4 regions of the Pedobacter ginsengiterrae genome follow, and region 2 is predicted to be linked to each of the others. Evidence: riboswitches for the same ligand, from Rfam matches in the RefSeq annotation. Region 2 holds a riboswitch; each other region holds the start of a gene.

The links. Region 2 has a riboswitch for S-adenosylmethionine ahead of metH (methionine synthase). Riboswitches for the same ligand answer to the same signal wherever they lie in the genome.
Region 1: another riboswitch for S-adenosylmethionine. It lies ahead of ABD692_RS01440 (SusC/RagA family TonB-linked outer membrane protein); the one in region 2 lies ahead of metH (methionine synthase).
Region 3: another riboswitch for S-adenosylmethionine. It lies ahead of ABD692_RS09085 (redoxin domain-containing protein); the one in region 2 lies ahead of metH (methionine synthase).
Region 4: another riboswitch for S-adenosylmethionine. It lies ahead of ABD692_RS06910 (O-acetylhomoserine aminocarboxypropyltransferase/cysteine synthase family protein); the one in region 2 lies ahead of metH (methionine synthase).

What each region holds. Positions count from the first base shown of each region.
Region 1 is NZ_BAABAK010000001.1:361,651-364,857, forward strand. Features, by position in the region: gene ABD692_RS01440 (SusC/RagA family TonB-linked outer membrane protein) at 1-1,368, opposite strand, end outside; SAM riboswitch class I at 1,684-1,792, opposite strand; gene ABD692_RS01445 (peroxiredoxin family protein) at 1,928-3,207, shown strand, end outside.
Region 2 is NZ_BAABAK010000020.1:335,241-338,447, forward strand. Features, by position in the region: gene ABD692_RS20165 (Bax inhibitor-1/YccA family protein) at 31-786, shown strand; SAM riboswitch class I at 901-1,004, shown strand; gene metH (methionine synthase) at 1,175-3,207, shown strand, end outside.
Region 3 is NZ_BAABAK010000009.1:281,948-285,154, forward strand. Features, by position in the region: gene ABD692_RS09075 (ABC transporter permease subunit) at 94-408, shown strand; gene metQ (methionine ABC transporter substrate-binding lipoprotein MetQ) at 480-1,253, shown strand; SAM riboswitch class I at 1,562-1,661, shown strand; gene ABD692_RS09085 (redoxin domain-containing protein) at 1,851-2,981, shown strand; gene ABD692_RS09090 (hypothetical protein) at 3,077-3,207, shown strand, end outside.
Region 4 is NZ_BAABAK010000005.1:79,900-83,106, reverse strand. Features, by position in the region: gene ABD692_RS06910 (O-acetylhomoserine aminocarboxypropyltransferase/cysteine synthase family protein) at 28-1,359, opposite strand; SAM riboswitch class I at 1,646-1,756, opposite strand; gene ABD692_RS06905 (hypothetical protein) at 1,972-2,979, shown strand.

The sequences.
Region 1 (3,207 bases), on a different contig from region 2:
GTAGGCTACCCAATATGGATTGCTATAATAGCTATTATTCCAGTTAAAGGTATTTCCGTTTTCATCAAGGTAATTTTTTAATTGATTAATATCGACCTGACGACCAAACCAGGTAAACTGCAACATCGTACTGGTCGATCTTGAACCACCAGTTCCAGGCAAGTTATCGGAGTTTAGTTTGCTATAATTTGCGTTAGCTGTAACACTTAGTTTTGGCGTTACCCTTAAAGTTGTGTTTAGGGAGAAAGTATTTTTATCCTGACCAGAGTTTGGAACAATACCACCTTGTTGTAAATTATTGTATGATAAGCGGTAATCGAATTTTTCAGATGCATCAGCTATTGCAATGCCATTACTTAAAGAATATCCCGTTTCAAAAAAATCGCGAACATTATTTGGGTTTGCAACAAAAGGGACTGCTACACCTTTAGAGAAAAACTGAGGAATTAATCTACCATCTAATTTTGGTCCCCAACTTTCATCAACACCATCATTAATGCCTCCTCCTTTACCATCAACGTAACTAAATTTACCTTCAGAGCCTTGTCCGAAAGCATTTTGGTAAACTGGAAGTGTTAGCAAACTTTCTGCAACAATGTTCGAATTAAGGGTAATCCCTAATCCTTTTTTGTTTTTACCCGTTTTTGTTTTAATAATGATTACACCAGCTGCTGCTCTCGAACCATACAAAGCGGCAGCATTTGGGCCTTTTAATACACTTATCGATTCAATGTTATCTGCATTAATATCAGAAATTGTATTTGCATAATCTCTGGCTCCACCAGAATTTAATTGAGAATTATCTACTGGAATTCCATCGACTACGAAAAGTGGTTGATTATTACCTGAAATCGAAGTTTCTCCACGAATCACCACTCTCGACGAACCCATATCGCCCTGGCTATTGGTAACCCGAACACCAGCAATTTTACCTGCAAGAGCATTAACTAAATTAGATTCTTTTGCCTCTGCTAAATCCTGCCCTTTTAACTCCTGAACGGCATATCCTAAAGATTTTTTTTGTCTGGAAATACCCAAGGCGGTTACAACAACCTCGTTTAAGGCATTTTCGCTCGATTGAAGTGTAACAACTATAGCGCCCGAATTTTTATTGATTTGAATTTCCTGCGTTTTAAAGCCTATGTAAGAAATAACCAATGTACTTTTATCTGGAGCATTAATCGAGAATGCACCTTTAGCATCAGTTGCAACAACTTGTTTGGTTTCTTTCAGTAAAACTGAAGCTCCAGGAATGCTTTCTCCAGATGTTTCTTTAACCGTTCCAGTTACAACTATATTTTGCGCTGTAAGTTTTTGCCCTATGAAAAGCAAAAATACAACCAGCGGTAGTTTTAAATTTTTAAACATATTTTTTTATTAATGATGAGTTAATGTTCGTAATAATTAGGCATAGCAAGCCCAGCACAGTTTTAAACTGTATTTTTTTGATTAAAAATATTGAGGGCTATTAAGAGCGCCTGTTAAAACTAAGAAGCTTTAACAGGGCTTACACATTCGGAAGAACCCGATATGTTTAATTGAAATGTTTTTTTTGAATTTGCGCTCGTCTGTCTTTTTCATTTGAATGGATTTTAATTAATACTACTTATCAGAATAGCGGGCAAAAAAAAAGCACCCCGTAAATCAGAAGTGCTCCACTTATTGTGTGGGTTTATCGCAACTGACTTAACTACCCGACATTCCTGCCAGATGGAATTAGCACCATTTCCTCATAATAAGGATGGTTGCTAAGGTTTCGTAGGGCCATTCCCTCCACCTTTCTTGATAAGTATTTTAAAATAACTGGCGCAAAGATATAATTAATCACATATACTCTATAGTTTTTATAGATTTTTTTATAAATATTTTTTCTTTGGGAAATAGCTCCTTATATTTGTCGACTAAATTAGTAGATAAAAATATCCCAATGTATAATAAATCCCTATATATTCCCTTTGCAATTGCTTTTGCAATTCCATCGATTAGCTTTGCCCAAGGGCAAAAGGCCGAATCTATTGTTCATGCAGATGCACAAGCACATAAAAATTATAACCAAAAATCTGCCGCATTTTCGCCGAATGGAAACTGGAGGGGTGTATTTAAAATTAAACCCGACCTTGACATTCCATTTAATTTTGAGATAAAAGATAAAGACGGCCTGAAAAAACTGTATTTCAGAAATGCAGAAGAAAGCTTTGAAGGTGGAGTGATTAAGCAGACGGCAGATTCTATTTTTGTAAAAATTGATCAGTTTGATAACGAACTTGCACTTGGCATTAATGGCAATACCCTTAACGGCAGTTTAAGAAAACAAAATGGTACGGGCAAAGCCACACAAATTTCTGCTGAGAAAAAAGATTACCGTTTTGAGCCAAATGGTAAGGCTGCAGCGGGTAATTATTCTGGCAGTTACGATGTGATTTTTAAATCTCCCGATGGGAAAGAAGAGAAGACTGTTGGTTTGTTTAAGCAAACTGGCAATAAAATTACTGGAACTTTCCTACGTGTAACGGGCGATTCACGTTATTTGGAAGGAACTGTTCAGGGAAATGAATTTCAACTTTCAGCATTTATCGGCTCTTCCCCTTCTTATTACAAAGGAAAATTTGAATCGGATGGAACTCTAACTGGTGAAATTTTAAGCGCAAGAGGAAGTCAGCCATTTACGGGAGTTAAAAATAAAGATGCTGCGCTTCCAGATGCATACAAATTAACCTATCTGAAAGAAGGTTATAAAACTCTAGATTTTTCTTTACCTGATGTAAACGGGAAGAAAATTTCGTTGAAGGATGATAAGTATAAAAACAAAGTAGTTGTATTAACGATTACTGGCAGTTGGTGCCCAAATTGTATTGATGAAGCTGGTTTTATAGCACCTTGGTATAAAGAAAATAAAAAACGAGGCGTAGAAGTAATCGCTCTTCATTATGAGCGTCAAACCGATGCAGAATATGCTAAAAAAGCATTAACAAATTTCCGAAATCGTTTTGGAATTGAATATGACCAGGTAATTGCGGGCAAGGCTGATAAGCAAGCTGTTGCCGAGTCTCTTCCGGCTTTAAATTCATTTGTATCTTTTCCTACAACCATTTTTATTGATAAGAGTGGTAATGTAGCTAAAATACACACAGGCTATAATGGACCAGCAACGGGTAAGTTTTACGATGAGTTTGTCAAGGAATTTAACAGCGAAATTGATGAACTGCT
Region 2 (3,207 bases):
TTTAAAATCATTAAATACACAAAATAAAAAATGGAACAACAAAATTATCAATATCAGGAAAACAGCGTTTTTGTACAAGAAGGTTCTGTTTCTAAGAAATTCTTCGCAAATGTTTTCTTATGGATGTTTGTGGCATTAAGCTTATCAACAGTTGCTGCATATCTTTTCGGTACAAACGAACAATTTATGCAATACTTAATTAATATCAATCCAGAAACAGGAAAAGCTGGTATGTCAATTTTTGGCTATATTGCTATGTTTGCACCACTTGGTTTGGTTCTGCTAATGGGTTTTGGTTTAAGTAAACTTTCATACCCAGCATTAGTTGGAGTTTTTGTTTTGTATTCGGTACTAACAGGTATCAGTTTAAGCTTTATCCTTCTTGCATACACTTCAGGTTCGGTAGTAAGCTGTTTTGCAGGTGCTGCTGGTATATTTGGTATTATGGCTGTAATGGGTTACACCACAAACATCGATTTAAGTAAATTCGGACCAATTTTAATGGTTGGCGTGATCGGTTTAGTTATTGCGAGTGTTGTTAATATGTTTATTCAAAGTGAGCAATTCAGTTTATTTATGGCTTTCATCGGTATCGCTATTTTTACAGCTTTAACCGCTTACGACGTTCAAAAAATTAAACGTATTGGCGAAGGAATAGAAGCAAGTGGCGAGCAGGTTTTACAAGTAGAATCTAAGAAAATGGCCATTGTTGCAGCATTATCTTTATACTTGGATTTCTTAAACATCTTCCTTTTCTTACTTCGTATTTTCGGAAGCAGAAAGTAATCTGTAAACAGAACAATATTCTTAAGGCCATGCAGTTTTGCGTGGCCTTTGTAATTTTATTTGGTAGCAAAGCGATAATTTTTGGAATTGATGTTGCTTTGTTGCATTTTTGTATGCTTATTAAGAAAGACGGAGGGATTAGACCCAACGAAGTCTTAGCAACCTGTGCCAACAAGGTGCTACATTCTAATCTCAGCAGTGGCGAGAGCAGATAAGTTTTAGTGGTAGTTTACACGCCAACTTTTAAGATAAGCTTTTTAAGTATCAGGTATAAAGTATCAAATATAAAGACATGTTCGTCTAATATTTTTTGCTCGTTATCTGCAGTTAGATCGATGTCAAGAAATCTTGCTACTCGACACTAACAACTTGCTACTAGAAACAACAAATGAGCATTAGAGAAGAATTAGAAAAACGTATTTTGGTAATCGATGGTGCGATGGGTACCATGATTCAGCGTTATACTTTAACGGAAGAAGATTTTAGAGGGGAGAGATTTAAAAATCATCCTTGTGATGTTAAAGGCAATAACGATTTGCTAAACATTACACGCCCTGATATTATCAAAGCCATACACCTCGAATATCTAACATCGGGCGCTGATATTATAGAAACCAATACCTTCAGTACACAACGTATTTCCATGGCCGATTACCAGATGGAAGATTTGTCTTACGAGATGAGTTTCGAAGGTTCGAGAGTTGCCAAGGAAGCGGTTGATGAGTTTATGGCAAAGAATCCTGATCGGAAATGTTTCGTTGCTGGCGCTATTGGCCCAACTAATCGTACCCTTTCTATGTCGCCTAACGTAAACGACCCTGGTTACAGAGCCGTTTATTTTGATGAATTAGAGGAAGCTTATTACGAGCAGGTACGTGGCTTGGTAGATGGTGGTGCAGATGTACTCTTAATTGAAACCATTTTTGATACTTTAAATGCTAAAGTGGCTATTGTAGCCATCAAAAAATACGAAGAAGTAATTGGGCGGAAACTGGAAATTATGATTTCTGGTACCATTACCGACGCTTCGGGCAGAACTTTATCTGGACAAACTGCAGAAGCTTTCTTAAATTCTGTGATGCATGCAAAACCCTTAAGTATCGGTTTTAACTGTGCTTTAGGGGCAAAAGAAATGCGGCCTCACATTGAAGAATTGGCAAATAAAGCAGGTTGTTATGTTTCTGCTTATCCCAATGCAGGCTTGCCAAATGAGTTTGGTGCTTATGATGAGCAACCGCATGAAACCGCACACTTGGTTGATGATTTTATTGCATCAGGTTTTGTAAATATTGTGGGTGGTTGTTGTGGCACAACGCCAGAACATATTGGTTGTATTGCGAATAATGCAAGAAAGGCAGCTCCACGAAAATTACCAGTAATTGAGCCTTTTATGCGTTTAAGCGGCTTGGAACCAGTAACTATTAAACCAGACAGTATTTTTGTAAACGTTGGGGAGAGAACGAACATCACAGGTTCTCCAAAGTTTTCTAAATTGATTTTAGGCGGAGATTACGAAGCTGCTCTTGCCGTTGCCTTGCAACAGGTAGAAGGTGGCGCACAGGTAATTGATGTGAATATGGATGAAGGTATGCTCGATTCAGAAGCAGCCATGACCAAATTCTTAAACCTCATTGCTTCAGAACCTGATATTGCCAAATTGCCAATCATGGTCGATTCTTCTAAATGGTCGGTTATTGAAAATGGTTTGAAGTGCTTGCAGGGAAAAGGAATTGTAAACTCGATTTCACTTAAAGAAGGCGAAGATAAATTTAGAGAGAGCGCTCGTAAAATTATGCAATACGGTGCTGCGGTAGTGGTAATGGCTTTCGATGAACAAGGACAAGCCGATAATTACGAACGTAGAAAAGAGATTTGTAAAAGAAGTTATGATATTTTGGTCAGTGAAATTGGTTTTCCTCCTGAGGATATCATTTTCGACCCGAATATTTTAACCGTTGCAACGGGATTGGAGGAGCATAATAACTACGCTGTTGACTTTATAAATGCCACAAGGTGGATCAAAGAAAATCTGCCACATGCAAAAGTGAGTGGTGGAGTTTCGAATATTTCATTCTCTTTCAGAGGAAATAATACCGTTCGCGAAGCGATGCATTCTGCCTTTTTGTATCATGCCATTCAGGCGGGTTTAGATATGGGCATTGTAAACGCTGGTATGTTAGAGGTTTATCAGGAAATTCCACCTGAGCTTTTAGAGCGTGTGGAAGACGTTTTGCTTAACCGCAGAGATGATGCTACCGAACGATTGGTTGAATATGCCGATACCATAAAAAGTAAAGGTAAAGAAGTCGTTCGAGATGAAGAATGGAGAAAAGGAACGGTGGAAGAAAGGTTATCGCATTCGCTTGTAAAAGGAATTGTAGAATACCTGGATGATGATGTTGAAGAGGCTCGTCAGAAATA
Region 3 (3,207 bases), on a different contig from region 2:
AGACATGAAAACAACATCTTGAGTGGACAAAGCATTTGATGTACGACAGGAGCAGATTTTGTTTGGTGCAAATAAGATTGTCCGAACGATTTGGTGGAGGCTTTCAACATTGAGGCTGCAAGAGCAATGGGCGCAAAACCCTTGCAGATTATTATTAAGGTACTTTTACCGGAGGCTTTGCCTGCAATCATCAACAGTGCATCAATAACTTTAATCACGCTTGTTGGTTACTCCGCAATGGGTGGTGCAGTCGGAGCAGGAGACCTTGGACAGATTGGTTATCAGTATGGTTATATCGGCTATGATGTGCTGGTGATGAATACCGTGCTGGTCCTGCTGGTTGTTATCGTTTTTATCATCCAGTTTGGTGGAGATCGACTTTCAAAATATTTTGACCATAGAAAATAATTTTTAAAATCCCATAACATAAAATGAATACTACTTTCTGAAAAAGCATAGAATCAGTACTCTTGTTATCAGTGACCTTTCTTACTGCCTGCGGCAGCAATGCGAAAAAAAATGATCCCAACCACATAAAAGTCGGCGTAGAGTCTGGTCCGGAATATAATATTGCACAGGTTGCCCAAAAGGTAGCCAGGGAAAAGTACAACCTCGAGGTAGAACTGTTACAGTTTAATGATTATGTAATGCCCCACGAGGCAATTCATCAGGGAGATATTGACGCCGATGCATTCCAGAATAAGCCTTATCTTGATGTTCAGGCAAAACAACACGGTTACAAATTTGCAATTGTAGGGAATACTTTTGTTTATCCGATTGCAGGTTATTCCAGAAAGATAAAAAGCCTTAACGAACTTAAAGATGAAAGCACAGTAATTATCCCCAATGATCCAACCAATAGTGGCCGGTCGCTGTTGCTCCTGCAGACTGCGGGACTTATCAAGCTGAAGCCCGGCGTTGGGCTGTTGCCAACCTTGAATGATGTAATCGAAAATCCCAAAAACTTAAGAATATTGGAGCTTGAGGCGCCACAACTTCCGAGGTCATTGGACGATGCAAATGTATCTATAGCCATCATCAACAATACATTTGCTGCACCTATTGGTTTGATATCTACAAGGGACGGGCTGTTTATCGAAGATAGCAAGTCTCCTTATGTGAATGCAATTGTCGCAAGAGAAGATAATAAGCACGAGGATAAAATCAAGCGTTTTGTTAAAGCCTACCAGTCTGTTGAGGTAGAAAAAGCAGCAGAGAGGGCTTTCAAAGGCCGCGCCGTAAAAGGTTGGTAGTAAAATTTTACAGCTAAATATGCTTAAATTATGCGATGATAATATATTTTTTTTTGCCTCGTTTTGGAATAAAACATTAATTAATAATTTAAAATCAGTCATTTTTAGAAGTTATTATTAATTTATTAAAACATTATTCTGATAAATGATTTAGTGATATTGTTTATCAAAATAAAAATTGGTTTTGATTGATTTAATGCTTTAATTTGTACTACCAAATCTATAGATTTAATGGGTTATAAATGGTGAAACAGATTTTGCACCCAAATAGAAATGGAACACTTTTGATTCGAAATAGTAATTTCAATGACTTATCCAGAAAGACTGAGGGAAAAGGCCCTATGATGTCTTAGCAACCTGTTGCCAAATAAGGTGCTAAATCCTTCTCCGAAAAGAGAAAGATAAGAAAGGCTTCCATCGGGAATCTGAATAAGTAAGAGAAAGTTAATCCTATAAGGTATAATTTTTAAGATAGAAGGTAAAACCGTTGGCTTTAGAGCAATACTAACGCTCATTGGTGAGGTCTATGCTCAAAATGAACATTAATATGCCGTACCTGGATTATTAAAGCAGTAATGAATATCTAAACAAGTTAATATGAAAAGAATACTACTTATTGCCATGGCCGCACTTCCGCTTGCCGCATTGGCGCAGAAACCGTTTTTCCTCAGCGGAAATTTAAAGAATGCAAAAGGTAATGAAAAAATTTACCTGAGTTATGCTAAAGATGGCAGATCAATTTTAGACTCAACAGAACTTAAAAACGGCTCTTTTTTATTTAAGGGTGATTTATCAGATCCGCTTCGGGCCTCAGTTTATCAAAAATCCGCAGAAAAAAATGGTAAACGGGACTTACTTTCCATTTATCTGGAACCTGGAAACATCAAACTCGCTGCTGCTGATTCCTTGAAAAATGCTACGATTTCCGGTTCGCAGGTCAACGCCGATAATGACAAACTAAAAGCATTGACGAAACCTGTTCAGGATAAGCTGGCTTCAATAAACGCTGAATTTGGTAAACTATCCCCTGAACAAAGAAAAGATAAAGCCTTTACGGAGGCCATCTACAAACGGTATGAGGAATCGAGCAAAGGTCTTGAGCCAATTTACCTTGATTTCGCACGTAAAAATCCTTCTTCACACATTAGTTTAACGGCCATATCGCAAATCGCAACCAGTGAGACAGCTCAGCCTGAAGCCGAGAAAGTTTATGCAGATTTAAGTGACAATATTAAAACCACTAAGACGGGTAAAGACATCTCCGTATATTTTGCTGCGGTGAAAAAAACCAGAATAGGTCTTCAGGCACCAGATTTTACACAGAATGATGTTAATGATAAACCCGTAAAACTTTCCGATTTTAAGGGTAAATATGTACTTGTAGATTTTTGGGCATCATGGTGCGGCCCATGCAGACAGGAAAACCCGAATGTAGTTGCGGCCTACAATCAGTTTAAGGACAAAGGGTTTACCATACTAGGCGTTTCCTTAGACCAGCCCGGTAAGAAAGATGCGTGGCTAAAGGCAATTGCTGATGATAAGTTAACCTGGACTCACGTTTCCGATCTGAAATTCTGGGACAATTCAGTTGCCAAACAATATGGCATCCGCTCTATTCCTGCTAATTTCCTTATTGACCCGGATGGAAAAATCATTGCAAGAGGTTTGCGAGGTGAGGCGTTAAAAGAGAAACTGGCCTCTCTTCTGGATAACCCCAAAGCAAAATAATCAATCTTTTAAGCCCAAAATTCTTTTGGGAGGGGCCATTGGTCGTTTGAAATGGCCCCAATTAAGATCAACGTTCAACAAATAAAATTAATGTTATGGCTACAATCGCACAATTTCAGCAACTGCTGAACAACAAGGCAAGAAAGTTAACACTGGAACTTACCCTTGGAAAGGGACTTGTCAATAGAATCGAACTGGCAGGCGGGACCTGTAAATATGATATAGA
Region 4 (3,207 bases), on a different contig from region 2:
GATATTCTGATTTGGTAACGAAAGTGATTAGGCCTGTAAACTTTTTACGTTTAATTGCGAACTGATTGCCGAAAATGCGTGTTCGAAATCGGCTTTAATATCATCGATGTGCTCAATTCCTACCGAAACACGAAGTGAATTTGGCTTAACTCCAGCAGCCAGTTGTTCGCTTTCGCTTAATTGTTGATGTGTAGTTGCCGAAGGCTGAATGATCAGTGTTTTGGCATCACCCACATTAGCTAAATGAGAAATCAGTTTTAAATTATCAATTAATTGAGTTGCGCTTTCCTTACTGCCGTCTAACTCAAAAGATAAAACCGCACCAAATCCATTGCTTAAATATTTTTTAGCTAAACTATTGTATTTGCTGCTTGCTAATCCTGGGTACGAAACTTCTTTAACTGCTGGGTGATTTTCTAGCCAGGTTGCTAATTCCAAAGCGTTATCAACATGGCGTTGCACACGAAGTGATAATGTTTCTAAACCTTGTAGCAAAAGGAAAGAATTAAATGGAGAAAGGGCTGGGCCTAAATCTCTTAAACCCTCTACACGGGCACGAATAATAAATTGAATATTACCAAAAGGACCATTAACGCCAAAAACATCGCTGAAAACCAAACCATGATAACCTTCAGATGGTTCACTAAATTGTTTAAATTTTCCGTTACCCCAGTTGTAGTTTCCGCCATCAACAATAACGCCGCCAATGCTGGTTCCATGTCCGCCAATCCATTTAGTTGCCGATTCTACAACAACATTTGCACCGTGTTCTAATGGTTTAAATAAATATCCAGCCGCACCAAAAGTATTATCAACTACTAAAGGAATATCATATTTCTTTGCAATTGCGGCTATTTTCTCAAAATCAGGAATACTAAATGCAGGGTTGCCTATAGTTTCCAAATAAATAGCTTTTGTTTTCTCTGTAATTTTCGCCTCAAATTCTTCGGGAACATCTGGGTTAGCAAAATCTACATGAATGCCTAAACGTTTAAAAGAAACTTTAAACTGGTTATAAGTTCCGCCATAAATGTGTGATGAAGAAACGATACTATCGCCCACTTCTAAAATGTTATTTAGTGCAATAAACTGTGCCGCTTGTCCCGATGCTACTGCTAAAGCTGCAACACCACCTTCTAAAGCTGCGATACGTTTTTCAAAAACATCGTTCGTTGGATTCATAATCCTGGTGTAAATGTTTCCGAATTCTTTTAACGCAAATAGGTTTGCTCCATGTTCTGCATTTTTGAAGCCGTAAGAAGTGGTTTGATATATAGGAACAGCTCTTGAACCAGTTGTTGGGTCTATTTCCTGACCTGCGTGAATTTGTAAGGTTTCAAATTTATATGATGTTGACATAATTTCTAATAATTAAATGTGTGATTGTTTGATAAGTTTACCCGAAATCATGAATCTTAAAATCATGAAAATTCTGGTAGGCGTTAGGCGTATCCCGATTTATCGGGACCTTCCAGTTTGAAATAGAAACAAAAAAGGAAGTTTTTTAAATTACTGTATGCAACAGCACATACAAGTAATCGCCTGCATATCACAACAGATAAAAGAAATAGAAATGTTTTCTACCTTTTTAAGGTTTACACTGGGCTCGCTTTGCGATAGAAGATTTAATGTTTTCATCAGTTCTAATTTATATCTCCAAATAACACCATGTTATTCGGTCAGGAATTGGCACCTTCTCTTTCTGAGGGTTGCCAGTGGGTCACGGAGCCAGTCTCTCGCCACTTCTTTATAAATCAACCCGATTAAGATTGACTTCTATTTAGCTGTTTGCCAAATAATATTTCAAAGGTGAGAATTTAATTTTAATTCACAAAATAAAATTCTGAAAATTAAATAATATATTGAAAATGAACTACCTAATTTTATATTGAAATGATAAAACGCAATATTTAATATAAAATTTACGCTTAAAACTCTAAGTTTGTCTTACCTATTAAAATCTAATCATTAATGAAAAACGCAAAAAACCTTTGCTTCGCAGTGTTATTAGCCATTGCAAGTATCAATCATGCCAATGCTCAATTCGGCGGATTAAAAGATAAATTATTAAAAGTTGGAACTGCACAAGGCGCCAAAGCTTTAGGAGTAGATAAATTTTTAAAACAACCTGCAGCAATAACAACAGCTTTCGAAGATGTAAATCGCGAAGGCGAAATGATGCCCGACTTTAAAGCCACGCTAAAAGCCCAGCCTTTATACTTATTGCCTAAAAATCCAGATGGCGGTTTTGTGCTTTGCGAAGGACTTTATGAAATGACCAATAAAAGTTATTGTTTAAAAGCAGGCACATTTGCGCCATCAAAAGGCGATGGTTATATGTTTGCACCAGTTTTAGGCCCGAAAGAGGAAATTGTAGTTTCTATATTAAAAAGTGCAGAAAAACACCAGGATGTAGATCAACACGATATTCAGGTTTTGCTGTGGACAATTATTGCCCGTACAAAATTTGCCGATTATGCTGGTCAGGTCAAGTTAACTGCCATAAAACTCTTAACTCCAAAACAGCTTACTCAATTAGAAGGAGGCGCATTAGGCGTTCTACCTTTCGATGTGATGGAGAAAGCTAAAGACCAATTGCCATCTGGTATAAAAGCAGTTTTTGAAGCCGAAAATAACATTCGCCAACTGGTTTCTTCAGGTAATTATACTTATGCCGACATGGAAAAGTATGCAATAATCGCTGGTATGGCTCCACCTCGTGCTGATGTGCCAAGCGGCATCTGGACCAAACATCCTGATGGGTATTATGTACGTTATTATCCTTCAGGTTACTCCATAACAAAAGTTCAGGTTTATGTACCAAAAGAGTTAATCGCTGCAGGAAATAGAATCGTTTATGATGCTGCTGGCGACATCGCTTGTCCTGCAAATACTGGTTCTCAGCGTTTAGCGCAAACAAACGAGCCATTAAACCCAAACTATTCGGCTAAGTTAGTCACCGCTTGTAATCCGAAATAAAATTTGAAAATGAGCGGGATTGTAATTCTTCGGAATATACAGTCCCGCTTTTCGCTGTAGCCCCGATAAAAAATCGGGGGCTGCCGCTGCAATCGGGTTTATAAACAAAGGGTTAGTTTACCACCTGTTATTAAGCGTTCGTCATAGCGAGGAAAGAAGCAATATTAATGAGCTAGACCTAAAAATTTTAAGATTGCTTTGTACTTACTGAATGGGATTTCTAGTTTT